One region of the Rhodopseudomonas sp. RCAM05734 genome, then DNA from elsewhere that is predicted to be linked to it. Evidence: riboswitches for the same ligand, from Rfam matches in the RefSeq annotation. Region 1 holds a riboswitch; each other region holds the start of a gene.
What was found. Region 1 has a riboswitch for S-adenosylmethionine ahead of ACUXVA_RS23600 (threonine aldolase family protein). Riboswitches for the same ligand answer to the same signal wherever they lie in the genome.
Positions count from the first base shown of each region.

Region 2: another riboswitch for S-adenosylmethionine. It lies ahead of ACUXVA_RS03710 (O-succinylhomoserine sulfhydrylase); the one in region 1 lies ahead of ACUXVA_RS23600 (threonine aldolase family protein).
Region 3: another riboswitch for S-adenosylmethionine. It lies ahead of metX (homoserine O-acetyltransferase MetX); the one in region 1 lies ahead of ACUXVA_RS23600 (threonine aldolase family protein).

Region 1 covers NZ_CP199742.1:5,001,487-5,006,963, forward strand. Annotated here, with positions in the region: gene nrdR (transcriptional regulator NrdR) at 1-18, opposite strand, end outside; gene glyA (serine hydroxymethyltransferase) at 53-1,354, opposite strand; SAM-I-IV-variant riboswitch at 1,535-1,641, shown strand; partial or broken gene ACUXVA_RS23600 (threonine aldolase family protein) at 1,693-2,737, shown strand; gene ACUXVA_RS23605 (glutathione S-transferase family protein) at 2,776-3,402, opposite strand; gene ACUXVA_RS23610 (IS110 family transposase) at 4,510-5,439, shown strand.
Region 2 covers NZ_CP199742.1:731,139-736,615, forward strand. Annotated here, with positions in the region: gene ACUXVA_RS03700 (helix-turn-helix domain-containing protein) at 1-307, opposite strand, end outside; gene ACUXVA_RS03705 (2'-deoxycytidine 5'-triphosphate deaminase) at 585-1,691, opposite strand; SAM riboswitch at 1,797-1,876, shown strand; gene ACUXVA_RS03710 (O-succinylhomoserine sulfhydrylase) at 1,950-3,146, shown strand; gene ACUXVA_RS03715 (3-oxoacid CoA-transferase subunit B) at 3,331-4,023, opposite strand; gene ACUXVA_RS03720 (3-oxoacid CoA-transferase subunit A) at 4,020-4,691, opposite strand; gene ACUXVA_RS03725 ((2Fe-2S)-binding protein) at 4,927-5,412, shown strand.
Region 3 covers NZ_CP199742.1:466,329-471,805, reverse strand. Annotated here, with positions in the region: gene ACUXVA_RS02400 (DUF2125 domain-containing protein) at 1-258, shown strand, start outside; gene ACUXVA_RS02395 (prephenate/arogenate dehydrogenase family protein) at 477-1,418, opposite strand; gene hisC (histidinol-phosphate transaminase) at 1,415-2,512, opposite strand; gene ACUXVA_RS02385 (chorismate mutase) at 2,551-3,399, opposite strand; SAM riboswitch at 3,581-3,660, shown strand; gene metX (homoserine O-acetyltransferase MetX) at 3,754-4,953, shown strand; gene metW (methionine biosynthesis protein MetW) at 4,955-5,477, shown strand, end outside.

The DNA.
Region 1 (5,477 bases):
GCGGCTGGGACATCGCATTCCACAAGACCTTCAAAGCGACTGACGAAAGACCTTACTGATAAATCGGGAAACGGTCGGTCAGCGCCCTGACGCGTTCCTTGATCGCCGCCTCGACCAGCGGCGCGCTGCCGTCGCCGGACTGCGCCACCGCACTCAGCACTTCAGCGATCATTTCGCCGACCTGCTTGAATTCGGCGATGCCGAAGCCGCGCGTGGTGGCCGCGGGGGTGCCGAGGCGAATGCCCGAGGTGACCCACGGCTTTTCCGGATCGTAAGGCACGCCGTTCTTGTTGCAGGTGATGCCGGCGCGAACCAGCGCCTTCTCCGACACGTTGCCCTTGAGGCCCTTCGGGCGGAGATCGACCAGCATCAGATGGTTGTCGGTGCCGCCCGAGACAATGTCGTAGCCCTGCGCGCGCAGCGTTTCGGCCAGTGCCTTGGCGTTCTCGACGACGTTCTTGGCGTAGACCTTGAAGTCCGGCGCCAGCGCCTCCTTGAACGCCACCGCCTTGGCGGCGATCACGTGCATCAGCGGGCCGCCCTGCAGGCCCGGGAAGATCGCCGAGTTGAGCTTCTTGGCCAGCGCCTCGTCATTGGTGAGGATCAACCCGCCGCGCGGGCCGCGCAGCGACTTGTGGGTGGTGGTGGTGGTGACGTGCGCGTGGGGCACCGGCGAGGCGTGCTGGCCGCCGGCGACCAGGCCCGCGAAATGCGCCATGTCGACCAGCAGGTAGGCGCCGACGCTGTCGGCGATCTCGCGAAAACGCTTGAAGTCCCAGGCGCGCGAATAGGCCGAGCCGCCGGCGATGATCAGCTTCGGCTTGACCTCTTCCGCCTGCCTGGCCACCGCATCCATGTCGATGATCTGGTCTTCCTGGCGCACGGTATAGTGCGCCGGCTTGAACCACTTGCCGGACATGTTGACCGGCGAGCCGTGGGTCAGATGGCCGCCCGCGGCGAGATCGAGGCCCATGAAGGTGTCGCCCGGCTGCAGCAGCGCCAGGAACACCGCCTGGTTCATCTGACTGCCGGAGTTCGGCTGCACGTTCGCAAAAGCCGCGCCAAAGAGCTTCTTGGCGCGCTCGATCGCCAGGTTCTCGGCGACATCCACGAATTCGCAGCCGCCGTAATAGCGCGCGCCCGGATAGCCCTCGGCATATTTGTTGGTCATCACCGAGCCCTGCGCTTCCAGCACGGCGCGGCTGACGATGTTTTCCGAGGCGATCAGCTCGATCTCGTGGCGCTGGCGGCCCAGTTCGCCCTGGATCGCGGCGGCGATCTCCGGATCGGCGGATGTCAGCGACGCAGAGAAGAAGGAGTCGGGCGCGGAAGCGGAATGGGCCGAAGAGGTCATGGGCGAAATATCTCCACCGCCGCAGCCCTCGGTCGGGTGCGGGCAGTCACGTGTGGCGGGTCGAAGCGGCGCCGCCGAGATACCACATCTGGCGGATATGGCCAAGGTTTTGCGCATCCGATCAAGGTTTAGGCCGGTTTTCGGGCCCTTGCCTGCCCCCGGCCAAGCGGATATGCCATTGGCCAACATCAAGAGTTGAGCTGACGCTCAACGCCAACCTGCTCCCGGGCAAGGTGGCGTTCCCCCGCGGGGGAGATGTGGCCGATCCGGCAACCAACGGGATGCAGCCGCGCGTCAATCTCTCCTGGTGGAGACCGATCGACCCCAGCGAGGCCGCCGTGACCACACCCCCTGCCCAGCAATTCGCCAGCGACAACTATGCCGGAATCTGCCCCGAAGCCTGGTCGGCCATGGCCGAGGCCAATCAAGGTTCCGAGCCGGCCTATGGCAATGACGAGCTGGACCGCGAAGGCCTCCGACGCCTTCCGCGCGCTGTTCGAAAGTGATTGCGAGGTGTTCTTCGCCTTCAACGGCACCGCGGCCAATTCCATGGCCTTGGCGGCTTTGTGCCAGTCCTATCACAGCGTGATCTGCTCCGACGCCGCCCATGTGGAGACCGACGAATGCGGCGCGCCGGAATTCTTCTCCAACGGCTCCAAGCTGCTGGTCGCGCCATCGACCGATGGCAAGCTGACGCCGCAGGCGATCCGCGCCATCGCCACCAACCGCAACGACATCCACTTCCCCAAGCCGCGCGTCGTCACCATCACCCAGCCGACCGAGACCGGACAGGTCTACAGCGTGCATGAAATCGCCGCGATTTCGGCCACCTGCCGCGAACTCGGCCTCAGCCTGCACATGGACGGCGCGCGCTTCGCCAACGCCTGCGCCAGCCTCGGCTGCAGCCCGGCCGACACCAGTTGGCGCGCCGGCGTCGACGTGCTGTGTTTCGGCGGCACCAAGAACGGCATGGCCGTCGGCGAAGCCATCATCTTCTTCAACCGCAAGCTCGCGGAAGACTTCGACTATCGTTGCAAGCAGGCCGGCCGGCTGGCGTCGAAGATGCGCTTCCTGTCGGCGCCCTGGGTGCGCATGCTGGAGAGCGGCGCCTGGTTGCGCAACGCCGCCCATGGCAATGCCTGCGCGAAGCTGCTGGCGGACGGCGTTGCCGGCCTCCCCGGCGTCGCATTGATGTTTCCCGCGCAGGCCAATGCGGTGTTCCTGACAATGCCGGCGGCTGCCATGGACGCGCTGCGTGCGCGCGGCTGGCAGTTTTATACCTTCATCGGCGGCGGCGCGCGTTTCATGTTCGCCTGGGACGCGGATCGCACCCGCGTGCAGGCGTTGGTGGATGATATCAGGGCGATCGCCGCGACGCCGTAGTGTTTCGCCTCACCCGCTTGCGGGGCGAGGGAAGAAACCTACTTCGCCAGCCGATACGCCCCGCCCTTGTCGACGCTGCGCAGGAACGCCGGGCGCGCATGCATGCGCCCGATCCAGCCTGCCAGATCCGGATAGGGTCCGAGCCGATCGAAGCTGCCGGCGACCTCGGCGACGAAGCTCATCATGATGTCGGCCCCCGTCAGGCTGTCGCCGACGAAGAACGCCCGCCTCTGCAACGCGCGATCGACATAGCCAAGATGGCGGGCGATTTCGCTGTCGATGCGCGGCTGCAGCGGCGCTGCCGCCTCCTTCAGCCTGCCGACATAGAGTTGCAGCATCAGCGGCAGCATCGCCGAACCCTCGGCATAATGCAGCCATTCCAGGTAGGATTCGTAGTCGGCGCTGCCTTCGGCCGGCCGCATCGCACCCTTGCCGTAGGTACGGATGATGTAGTCGACGATGGCACCGGATTCCGCCAGCACCACGTCGCCGTCGACGATGACCGGCGACTTGCCGAGCGGATGCACCAGTTCCAGCTCCGGCGGCGCCAGCCGCGTCTCGGCATTGCGCTGATAGCGCTTCAGCTCATAGGGCGCGCCAATTTCCTCCAGCAGCCACAGAATGCGCTGCGAGCGGGAGTCGTTGAGGTGGTGCAGTGTGAGCATGCGGTTTCCCCGGTGGTTGATGGGTGACGGTGTAGCACAGATGAACGAGCAGCAACCCGCGCGCGATCGCGCTGCGCATGCCGGATGCACTGTTGCTCTCCGTTTCCCGGGCGCGCTGCAGCACCGGGACCCAGCTTGCTTGATGGCAACAAGCTGTGCCGGATCTGCGGCGCACCACGCCGCGCAAGCGCGGCGCAGTGCACCGCGTCCGGGGAACGGAACGGCAGCGACAGGCGCGCAGAGAAAATAATCCGCGATTCCTCTTGACGGCTTCCATCTAAGATTATAATCCATTGCATCCTGCCCCACCGAGAGGGGCGTATCGCGATCGTCAGGTTCGCGGGGCGGGGTGCGGTGGACGCGGCAGCGTCAGGCGCGGAATTCGGTTCAGGGCTCGCCAGAATGGCCAGTGAGAACCGGAGGAAGCGCAGACGACAGCGCTGGCGCGGACGGCGAAGGCGTGTGGTCCTGGTGCCCCGCGTGAGCACCAAGCCCGGTGGAGAGTCCGCGGCAACCCGTCCGTGGAACACCCTCAACCGGAAGCGACGGCGACGAAAAACCGTGTCGGCCGCCGGGGAGAGCACGCAATAAGCCGTTAACACCACTGCGCGCGGAACGCCGGATCAGTCCGGTGTGACCGTGGCAAGTCTTGTGCGCTTACTACACTTTGCGCACAAGCCCATGGGTGCATCGGGCACCCGGCGTTCCGCGCGCCCTCTCGATTGCGAGAGGGACGGAATGCAGCACAGCCCGGACGCGCAAGCGTCGCGGGACTGCGATCGCACGGCTGTTTGACAATTGAATCCGAAATTCGAAACCGCGCGTCGCACGGATGCGGACTTCGCGTGTCCCTGACGCGCTGCAGCGCAGGCGATGCGCAGCATCGCCGCCACGCTGCTGCGCAGATCCGGGACCCACCTTGCTTGGTCCACAAGCTGGGCCCCTGTGTAGTCGGGATCTGTCATGATGGGTGCGGGCGGGATGCCGTTGGGCCCCTGGTCATGAAGACCGTGATCCGGCTTGGCACCCGCCCGCGCTACATTACCCACACCTGAACAGTTGATCGAGGCCGTTCGCCGCGGACCTCGCAGCACAGGGACAGGCATCATGATCATACATCCTGGCTTCGTTGGAATCGATATCTCCAAGGACTTTCTTGACGTCTTCGACAGCAACATCGGCACGGTGCGCCGCATCGACAACCTCCCCGAGGCGGTCAACGCCTTGATCGCGGGGTGGGCCGGCAGCGATGTATTCGTGCTGTTCGAGGCCACCGGCCACTACGACAAGGCGCTGCGCCGGGCCTTGAGCGCGGCCGGCATCGCTTTCGCGCGGGTCAACCCCGCCCGCGCCCGGGATTTCGCCCGCTCCATCGGCTTGCTCGCCAAGACCGACGCAATCGACGCGCGGATGCTGGCGGCGATGGCCCAATGCCTGCGGCCCGGCGCCGACGGCACCACCGACCCGGCGCGGGAGCAGCTTGCCGACCTGCACAAGCGCCGCGATCAGCTCGTCGCCTGCCGCAAGCAGGAGCGCACCCGCCTTGCCGCAACCGGCGCCGACCTGCTGGACGAGCTGATGCAGCATATCGCCTGGCTCGATCAGGCTATCCAGCGCATCGATCGGCGGAGCGCCACCCTGATTGCCGGGCAGCAGGGCCTGCACGCCGCACAACGCCTGATGCGCTCGGTGCCGGGCATCGGCCCGGTTTGCGCCGCCACGCTGTTGGCACTGATGCCGGAACTCGGCTCCCGCTCGCCAAAGGCCATCGCCGCTTTGGCTGGACTGGCGCCCTTCAATGTCGATAGCGGCAAGTTCCGCGGTGCCCGCAAGATCCACGGCGGCAGGCGCCGGGTCCGCGAAGCCCTCTACATGGCGGCCGTCTCCGTCACTCGAACCAAATCCCGGTTCGCAGCAGCCTATCGTGCCCTGAGAGACGCGGGCAAACCCGCCAAAATCGCCCTGATCGCCGTCGCTCGCAAGCTGCTCGTCACCCTCAATGCGGTGCTTCGTGATCAAGCGCCCTTTCACGCTTGATCACGAAAATTACAGTTGCCGGATCTGCGGAGCACCAC
Region 2 (5,477 bases), 2.4 Mb from region 1:
TTCCGGCGTCCATGCGCTGGTAGACGAGCGGCCTAGAGATCCCGAGCATTTCCGCAGCCTTCTCGGGCGAGACCTCGTCATGAGGCCTGAATAGCAATGCTTCGCCGGACTCGGCCATAGTCGCCAGCATGCACTGCACCGCGACGAGGACCGAGCGGGGCATCTCCGCCCACACCTTCTCTCCGTCGGCTTTCGTCAGAAACAGCCCACCGTGCTCGAGCGCGGAAGCGCGTCCGAGGAGGCTCGCCCCCTCCCTGGCTTGTTCGCGGTCGAGGTCGCGGACCTTGAGCGTCACCGGATCGGCCATGGCCGGCTCCTATCTGAAATAAGTGTAATATCTGTAATGTCTGCAATCGACAAAATCAAGACCGCTTGAGAGCGAACGACATGGCAGACGCCCCAAGGATGATGTCTCCGTGAGAACTCGAGAATCCTGCGCGGGAATGAGATTGACGACCCACCTTACAACGATCAATAATCGAAGGCGCTGATCGCAGGTGCGGCTTACGATGCATCCGCTTACGGGCAAGCTTACGCCCTATGCGGGCGAACTACGGGTCGGTTCGCAGCGACCGCGCCGCCCGCTACACCTTGAAGTGCTTGCTGAGCTTCAAGCTCTGGCCCTGGTAGTTGGAGCCGATGCGCTGGCCGTAGAGGGCGTCGGGGCGCGACAGCATTTTTTCGTAGACCAGGCGGCCGACGATCTGGCCGTGTTCGAGAATGAACGGCACCTCGCGCGAGCGCACTTCCAGCACGGCGCGCGAGCCGCGCCCGCCGGCGCCGTCATGGCCGAAGCCGGGATCGAAGAAGCCGGCATAATGCACGCGGAATTCGCCGACCAATGGGTCGAACGGCACCATCTCGGCGGCGTAATCCGGCGGCACCTGCACCTCCTCCTTCGAGGCGAGGATGTAGAATTCGCCGGGGTCGAGGATCAGCGTGCCGTCGCGGCGGGCCGCGATCGGCTCCCAGAACTCGTTCACCGCATAACCGCCACGGCGGTCGATATCGACCACGCCGGTGTGGCGCTTGGCGCGGTAGCCCACGAAACCGCTTTCGTTTTCGCCGGACAGATCCACCGACAGCGCCACGCCGTTGTTGAGATCGGCATCCTCGCTGTCGACCAGCGGATCGAGCGCGTGCAGATCTTCGAGCGCCTCGTTGTCGAGGATGGCGTCACCGACCCGGAAGCGCACCTGTGACAGCCGCGAGCCTTCGCGCAGCAGGACTGGAAACGTCTTCGGGCTGATCTCGGCATAGAGCGGACCGTGGTAGCCGGCGCCGATCACGTCGAAGCGGCGGGTGCCGTCGGCGATCACCCGGGTGAACACGTCGAGCCGGCCGGTCGAGCTCTTTGGATTGGCGGCGGCGAAGATCGACGGCGGCAGCGCCAGGCTTTCCAGCAAGGGCACGATGTAGACGCAGTTGGTCTCCAGCACTGCCCCGTCGGAGAGATCTATTTCGTGCAGCTTCAGTTCGTCGATGCGCTCGGCCACGGTCGAATTCGGACCGGGCAAAAAGCTGGCGCGGACGCGGTAGGCGATGTCGCCGAGCCGCAAATCGAGGCTGGCCGGCTGGATCTGGCTCTCCACGAAGGGATAGGCCGGCAGGATCAGGCCGGCATCGGCCATCTGCGCGATCATGCGATCGGGCAGAATACCATCGGCATCAGCAGGCAGCGTGAAGGGCACTGGACTCATCCTTGGCGCACGGCGGCATGGGACGCTCGCGAAAATGCAATTTTATCGGTTATCCCACCATCGGCTTGACGGGAAGGGGCGACGGGAATATCAGGAACCTTATCCCGTGGTGATTTGAGCCGGCCGGCTTGCAGCCACGTTAAACAAGTCGCTAAACAGGCCGGGGACGCATGTGTGATCCCGGCCGTTGGACGTCTGTCCAGGCCGGTTTTTTTGTGGCTGCCGCAAGGGGCCGCGACGGGAGATCACATGTCTGAGACCAAAACCACTGCTGCCCATTACCGTCCCGAAACCCGCCTCGTCCATGCCGGCATGCTGCGTTCGCAGTTCGGCGAGACCTCCGAAGCGCTGTTCCTGACCCAGGGCTTTGTCTACGACAGCGCCGAACAGTGCGAAGCGCGCTTCAAGGGCGAGGAGCCCGGCTTCATCTATTCGCGCTTCTCCAATCCGAACATCTCGATGTTCGAGAGCCGGATGATCGACCTCGAAGGCGCCGAGGCCGGCCGCGCCACCGCCACCGGCATGGCCGCGGTGACTGCCGCGATTCTGGCACCACTGCGCATCGGCGACCACGTGGTCGCCTCCAAGCAGTTGTTCGGCTCCTGCCGCTACGTGGTGGAAGAGCTGCTGCCGCGCTACGGCATCGAGTTCACGCTGGTCGACGGCCTCGATCTCGACGCCTGGCAAAAGGCGATGCGCCCGAACACCAAGAGCTGTTTCCTGGAAAGCCCGACCAACCCGACCCTGGACGTGCTCGACATTCCCGCTATCGCCGCGATCGCCCATGCCTGCGGCGCGCGGCTGATCGTCGACAACGTGTTCGCGACGCCGATCTGGCAGAGCCCGCTGACGCTCGGCGCCGATGTCGTCGTCTATTCCGCGACCAAACACATCGACGGCCAGGGCCGCTGCCTCGGCGGCATCATCCTCGGCTCCAAGGATTTCATCAGCGAGCACATCCACAACTACCTGCGCCAGACCGGCCCGGCGATCTCGCCGTTCAATGCCTGGGTATTGGTGAAGGGACTGGAGACCCTGGCGATTCGCGTCAAGCAGCAGACCGAGAGCGCCGGCGCCATCGCCGATGCCCTCGCCGCGCATCCGAAGATCTCGCGGCTGATCTATCCCGGTCGCGCCGATCATCCGCAGGCCGCGCTCGTCAAGAGGCAGATGCGCGCCGGTTCGACGCTGATCGGCTTCGAGGTGAAGGGCGGCAAGGCCGCCGCGTTCCGCGTGCTCAACGCACTGAAGCTGACGCGGATCTCCAACAACCTCGGCGACTCCAAGAGCCTGGTGACGCATCCGGCGACCACGACCCATCAGCGCCTGCCGATCGAGGCCCGCGCCGAACTCGGCATCAGCGAAGGCTTTATCCGCTTCTCGACCGGGCTCGAGCACAAGGACGATCTGGTCGAAGATCTCGAGGCGGCGCTGAAGCAGGCGTAGCTGCAAGCACGGACCGTCATCCTGAGGTGCGCGCGCTTTGGCGCGCGCCTCGAAGGATGGCCGCGAGCGCTTTCGCCGCATCCTTCGAGGCTCGCCGAAGCCGGCGAGCACCTCCAGCCTGAACGCAATTGCGTTCAGGCGAGGATGACGGCAACTGAGCCTGCCGAACGTCTGTGCTTTGACCTTACGCCGCCATCGCCGCCGGCGGTGACAGTGCCTGGAACCCGTCCGACAGTTGCAGCTTCGGCTCGGTCAGCGACTGCAGCTTCTCCAGCGTCATGCCGTCGACCATCTCCACCACGAACAGCCCCTGGGCGGTGACGTCGATCACCGCGAGGTTGGTGTAGATGCGCTTGACGCAGCCCGCCGCGGTGAGCGGCAGGGTGCAGCGGTTGAGGATGCGCGGATTTCCCTTCTTGTCGGTGTGCTCCATGATCACACGGATCGCCTTGGCGCCGACCGCCAGATCCATGGCGCCGCCGACGCCGGGCGGGAACGACGGATCCTCGGTGGTCCAGTTGGCGAGGTCGCCCTTCTCCGACACCTCGAACGCGCCGAGCAGGCTGATATCGAGATGGCCGCCGCGGATCATCAGGAAGGCATCGGCGTGATGCATGAACACGCCGCCGGTGATCAGCGTGGTGTAGTTCTTGCCGGCGTCGATCATGTTCTCGTCTTCGGTGCCGGGTTCGGGCTTCGGGCCAAGCCCCAAAATGCCGTTCTCGCTATGGAAGATGACTTCGCGGCCTGCGGGCACGTAGCTCGCCGCCAGCGTGGGAATGCCGATGCCGAGATTGACGAAGGCGCCGTCCGGCAGGTCCTGCGCGGCGCGCCAGGCCATCTGCTCGCGGGTGAGGGGCTTGTAGTTCACAGTCATACGCTTGCTCCGACGACAACGACACGGTCGATGAAAATGCTCGGTGTCACCACCGCTTCGGGATCGAGCGAACCGAGTTCGACCATTTCATTGACCTGCACGACGCTCACGTCGGCGGCCATGGCCATCACCGGATTGAAATTCCGCGCCGACTTGATGTAGGTGAGATTGCCCCAGCGGTCCGCCTTGTCGGCGCGCAGCAGCGCGATATCGCCCTTCAGGGGCTTCTCGAACACGTGCAGCCGGCCGTCGATCTCGCGGGTCTCCTTGCCGTCGGCCAGCTTCGTGCCGGCCGACACCGGCGAGAAGAAGCCGCCGAGGCCCGCGGCATGGCAGCGCATCCGCTCGGAGATGGTGCCCTGCGGCACAAGTTCGAGTTCCAGGGTCTTGTCGCGATAGGCGTTGAGGAAGGCGCTGTAGTCGCCGGAGCGGGGATAGGAGCAGATCACCTTGCGCACCCGGCCCGAATTGATCAGCCGTGCCAGACCGACATCGCCGTTGCCGGCATTGTTGGCGACAAGGGTCAGCTCGCGGGCGCCCTGCTCGTGCAGCGCTTCCAAGAGGTCGTCGGCCACGCCGACCGCGCCAAATCCCGCCACCAGCACGGTGGCGCCATCCGCCACACCCGCCACCGCGTCTCCCAGACTCTTTACTTGCTTGTCGATCACCCAAAAAACTCCCTGTCGCGGAATATTGTTCTCAGTCGGCCCGCGCGCTGCCGGATTTATTGCGGCGCGAATAGAGCATCGCGCCGTCGGCACATAAAGCCACAAATTTGCAGGCGGGGTGCGCGGGGATGCGCCCCCGCGACGCCCCGATGACAACCCCAACGAATTTCCCGGTTGCAAAGTTTTCGGCGCGCGCTTCTAATTGGAACAATTAAAAAGTATCGGGAGGTTGCACGTGTCCACAGTCAAACTGACGGTCAACGGCAAGGCTGTTTCTGCCGACGTTGAAGACCGAACCCTGCTGGTGCATCTGCTGCGCGAGCATCTGGGCCTCACCGGCACCCATGTCGGCTGCGATACCAGCCAGTGCGGCGCATGCGTGGTCCATATCGACGGCCGCGCGGTCAAGTCCTGCACCACTCTGGTCGGCCAGGCCAATGGCACCAACGTCACCACCATCGAGGGTATTTCGCGCGGCGACGAGCTGCACCCGATGCAGGCGGCATTCCGCGACAATCACGGGCTTCAGTGCGGCTATTGCACGCCGGGCATGATCATGGCGTCCATCGACATCGTCAACCGCTACGGCGGCAATCTCGACGAGGACACCGTCCGCCACGAGCTGGAAGGCAACATCTGCCGCTGTACCGGCTACCACAACATCGTCAAGTCGGTGCTCGATGCCGCCGGCCGCATGAAGGTGGCTCAGGCGGCGGAGTGATCCGCCGCACGCGAATTCGAACGTGAACCAACAAAGCGACGGCGACCCGACGCTGTGAAGTCCAG
Region 3 (5,477 bases), 2.1 Mb from region 1:
TCGGCGCTGGATCGTTTTGCGCCTGGCGTGAAGAGCGCGGACGTCAACAACGTGCTTGGCGCGCTGGACCGCGCCATTCCGGGCCTCGGCAAGGTGGTGCGCCAGAATGCCAGCGCGGGCGTTACTGCCGGCGTCAATTCGCTCGGAACCGAGGCCATGCTGGAGGGCCGTAAGGCACGCAGCTTCCCGCTGAAATTCGTCGATGGGGCGGTGATGATGGGCTCGCTGAAGGTCGCGCAGATCCCGCCGCTGTTTTAGAAAGACGAAGCGCGCCCTTTCTTCCCCTCTCCCCCAAGCAGCGAAGCTGCGCAGGCGGGAGAGGTGGATCGAAGGCGCGAAGCGCATTCGAGACGGGAGAGGGGGCTCTTCTGAGTTTGCGGCTTTCCCTCTCCCGCCTTCGCTGCGCGAAGGCGCCCTCTCCCGCTGCGCAAAGCTTCGCTTTGCTGGGGGAGAGGGGAAGGAAGAAAGCGCGCGCCTTACTCTGCTTTCTTCGTCAGCGCGGCGTGCTTGCGGCCGAAGTCCGGCGCGGCTTCGTCTTGGCCGATGCTCACGATGCCCCGGCGGATGGCGCGGGTGCGGGTGAAATGATCGAACAGCGCTTCGCCGTCGCCGCGGCGCATGGCGCGGGTCAGCTTCGACAGGTCTTCCTGGAACGCGCCGAGCATTTCCAGCACCGCGTCCTTGTTGGCCAGGAACACGTCGCGCCACATGGTCGGGTCGGATGCGGCGATGCGGGTGAAATCGCGAAAGCCGCCGGCGGAGAACTTCAGCACTTCCGAGCGAGTCACGTCCTCGAGCTCGTCGGCTGTGCCTACGATTGTATAGGCGATCAGATGCGGCAGATGGCTGGTAACCGCCAGCACCAGGTCATGATGCGGGGCCGTCATGATCTCGACATTGGCGCCGAGCGCGGCCCAGAACGCCGTGAGTTTCTCCACGGCCGCTGTATCCGCGCCCTCGGGCGGCGTGAGAATGCACCAGCGGTTCATGAACAGTTCGGCGAATCCGGAATCCGGCCCGGAATTCTCCGTGCCGGCGACCGGATGGGCCGGGATGAAGTGCACATTATCAGGCAGATGCGCGGCCATGGCCGTCAGCACCGACGCCTTGACCGAGCCGACGTCGGAGACGATGGCGCCGGGTTTGAGATGCGCGCCGATGCTTTCAGCCACCGCGCCGGACACGCCCACCGGCACGCAGGCGATCACCAGATCGGCATCCGCCACGGCGCTGGCATTGTCGTCAGCGACCACGTCCGCGAGCTTGATCTCAACCGCCCGCGCCCGAACGGCGGCCGACGCATCGGTGGCTACCAGCACTTCGGCGAGGCCGAGCTGCTGGATGCCGCGCGCCAGCGACGAGCCGATCAGGCCGAGTCCGATCAGCGCGATGCGTTTGAAGGGCGGCTGCGCAGTCACGTATTTGACGCCATGAATTCGCGCAAAGTCTCGATGACCAGCCGGTTGGCCTCCTCGGTGCCGATGGTCATGCGCAGCGAGTTGTGCAGGCCGTAATTGTTGACGGCACGCAGCACGAGTCCGCGCTTGGTGAGGAATGCGTCGGCATCGGCGGCAGTTTTTCCCGTCTCCGGAAAATGCATCAGGATGAAGTTCGCCACGCTCGGCGTCACCTTGATGCCGAGCTTGGTGATTTCAGCGGTCATGATCTCGACCCACTTCGCAGTGTAGTCGACCGACATCTTTACATGGCCGGTGTCCTCGATCGCGGCGACCGCGGCGAACATCGCCGGTGCCGAGACGTTGAACGGACCGCGCACGCGGTTCAGCGCATCGACGATATGGGCCGGGCCGAACATCCAGCCGATCCGCAGGGCGGCAAGACCGTGCACCTTGGAGAAGGTGTAGGTGGCCACGGTGTTGTCCGTGGTCTTCGCCAGTTCGAGGCCGTTGTCGTAGTCACCTTTGGTGACATAGTCCGAATAGGCGGCGTCGAGCACCAGCAGCACGTGCTCGGGCAGGCCAGCGCGCAGACGCTTGATCTCCGACGACGGCAGATAGGTGCCGGTCGGATTGTTCGGGTTGGCCAGCCACACCAGCTTGGTGCGATCAGTCACGCATTTCAGGATGGCGTCGACGTCGCAGGTGAGGTCGATTTCCGGTGCCACGACATTGGTGGCGCCGTTGCCCTGGGTGGCGATCGGGTAGACCAGAAAACCGTGCGCCGTCGAAATCGCCTCGTCGTCGGGGCCGAGATAGACATGCGCCAGCAGGTTCAGGATCTCGTCGGAGCCGGCGCCGCAGATGATCTGCGCGGGATCGAGGCCGAAACGGCGGCCGATCGCCTCGCGCAGGACCTTTGAGGTGCCTTCCGGATAATCCTCGAGATGGGCTGCCGCGGTGGCAAACGCCTCCTTCGCCTTCGGCGACGGGCCGAACGGGGTCTCATTGGCCGACAGCTTGTAGGTCTTGCGGCCGGGATCGACCACCGGGCTCTTGCCGGGGGTGTAGGGCGAAATATCGAGGATGCCGGGCTTCGGCACGGGACGGGACATCGGTAGCTCCAGATCAGTCAGGCGTCTCAGACGTGCGGTCAGGACCGCTTGGCGTCGGCGGGCACCGTATAGCGGGTTGCGTGGCTGCCGACGAGGGCCGAAGAACGCATGGTTGCCCCCGCAGCAACGAGCGCCGCCTTGATGCTGTCGAGGCTGGTGGCCGCGGTGATCGATACCAGCAGCGCGGCGCCGTCGAAGGCGGTATCGGGCACGGCGACGATCTCGGCCAGCGGCGACAGCGCGCGGGCGATCTCCGCATTCCAGCCGGACACCCGCACGCTCCACATCTCGACTTCCGTCACCATGGCGCTGTCGGCGACGCGGGACACCACGAAGACCGGCAGTGCGGCGGGATGGTCGGCGCGCTCGATGAACGGCAGCCGTGCGATGATTTTCGGCGTGCCCTTGGCTTCCAGTTCGAGCCACCATGGCGTGCGGCTCGAGGTCGCCGACACCAGCGCCAGGTCGCCCTTGGATTTGGCGACGGCCTCGACCGCCGCGGCGGCGCTGAAATGCGCCACATAGGGCACCGTGAAGCCGAAATGGAATCGCGCCGAATCCCGCATCGCGGATTCGCCGAGCGACAGATCGGCATGCACCGAGAACGGCGCCTGCACATAGGTGAAGGTGGCGATGATCACCCGCCAGATGCTCTCCACGGTATCGATCGGCAGGATGCCGCGATGGCGCTGCACCAGCCGCCGCATCATGTCGGCCTCGCGCGCCGGGCGGAACGCCGAGCCGACCTCCTGGGTCTGCTTCACCGAGATCAGCCGGTCGATGATGTCGCCGCGCTGCATCAGCAGGCTGTGGACCTGCGCGTCGATGCTGTCGATTTCCTGGCGCAGCACCTCGAGCGAGGGCGGGGCGGGCGGTGCGATGGACATGCGTGGTAACCTGCAAGACGTGGAAGCGACTGATGAAATCGGGGATGTGGCCGCCCATCTTGATAGGGTTCGCAGGCTCTGAAAGCAAAGAAAACATTGCGCCCGCGGGCCGCCGCGGAAGACAGGGTTTACCGTGTCCGCCGCCGCTTCTTGACGGAGGGCGTGTGCAGGACTAGCTTAACTGTCACTTCGTGGTCATTTGAGCCGGCCGGCTTGCAGCCACGTTAAACAACTTGCTAAACAGGCCGGGGACACACTCAGAGTGATCCCGGCCGAACGCGTGTTCAGGCCGGGTTTTTTATGGCCTGAATTCCGCGGTGGTCTGCGTGACCTTCTGAGGAGGCCAGTATCGAGATGGTAAACGTCCAGGCGTTGAAGCCGGAGACGGCGCGAAACAAGGATAGCGCCCACGAGGCGGATCATCCCACCTCGCTCGTGGCGCTGTTCGGCGCCGACCAGCCGCTGCGGCTCGATTGCGGCGTCGATCTCGCGCCATTCCAGATCGCCTACCAGACCTACGGCACGCTCAACGCCGACCGATCCAACGCCATTCTGGTCTGCCATGCGCTGACCGGCGACCAGCATGTCGGCAATCCGCATCCGGTCACCGGCAAGCCGGGCTGGTGGAACACCCTGCTCGGCCCGGGCAAGGCGCTCGACACCGACCGCTATTTTGTCATCTGCTCCAACGTGCTCGGCAGCCGCATGGGCACCACGGGCCCGGCCTCGACCAATCCGGCCACCGGCAAATTGTGGGGGCTGGATTTTCCGGTCATCACCATTCCCGACATGGTGCGCGCCCAGGCCATGCTGATCGACCGGCTCGGCATCGACACGCTGTTCGCGGTGGTCGGCGGCTCGATGGGGGGCATGCAGACGCTGCAGTGGAGCACGGCCTATCCGAAGCGGGTGTTCTCCGCGCTGGCGGTGGCCTGCAGCACGCGGCATTCGGCGCAGAACATCGCGTTCCATGAACTCGGCAGGCAGGCGGTGATGGCCGATCCGGACTGGCACGGCGGCCGCTACTTCGAGGAGGGTAGCTATCCGCACCGCGGCCTCGGCGTCGCGCGCATGGCCGCGCACATCACCTATCTGTCGGACGCCGCCCTGCACCGCAAGTTCGGTCGCCGGATGCAGGACCGCGACCTGCCGACGTTTTCGTTCGACGCCGATTTCCAGGTCGAGAGTTATCTGCGCTACCAGGGCTCGTCCTTCGTCGAGCGCTTCGACGCCAACTCCTATCTGTATCTGACCCGCGCCATGGACTATTTCGATGTCGCCGCCGACCACAACGGCGTGCTGGCGGAAGCCTATCGCGGCACCCAGACGCGGTTCTGCGTGGTGTCGTTCACCTCCGACTGGCTGTTTCCCACCACGGAATCCCGCGCCACGGTGCATGCACTCAATGCCGGCGGCGCGCGGGTGTCGTTTGCCGAAATCGAAACCGACAAGGGCCACGACGCCTTCCTGCTCGATGTGCCGGAGTTCATCGACATCTCCCGCGCCTTCCTGGAATCCGCCGGCGCCGTGCGCGGCCTGATCGCGGAGAAGTAACATGGCCGCACAGCAACAGGTTCTGCCCCTGCCGGGTCTCGTCATCCCCGGCGCGCAACCGCAGCGCGGCGATCATCTGCTGATGGCGGAAATGGTGGCGCGCGGCTCCAAGGTGCTCGACGTCGGCTGCGGCGAAGGCGATCTGCTGCAGCTGCTGGAAAGCCGCGGCATCGACGGCCGCGGCATCGAGCTGTCGCGCGAGGGCGTCAACCGCTGCGTCGCCAAGGGGCTCGCCGTGGTGCAGGGCGACGCCGACACCGACCTCGTCAACTATCCCGATGACGCCTTCGACTATGTGATCCTGTCGCAGACGCTGCAGGCCACACGGCAGCCGAAGGTGGTGCTGGAAAACCTGCTGCGCATCGGCCGGCGCGCCATCGTGTCGTTTCCGAATTTCGGATTCTGGAAGATGCGTTTGCAGTTGCTGGTGAACGGCCAGATGCCGCGCACCGAGAACCTGCCGGCGACCTGGTACGACACGCCGAACATCCACTTCTGCACCATCAAGGACTTCGTGCAGCTGT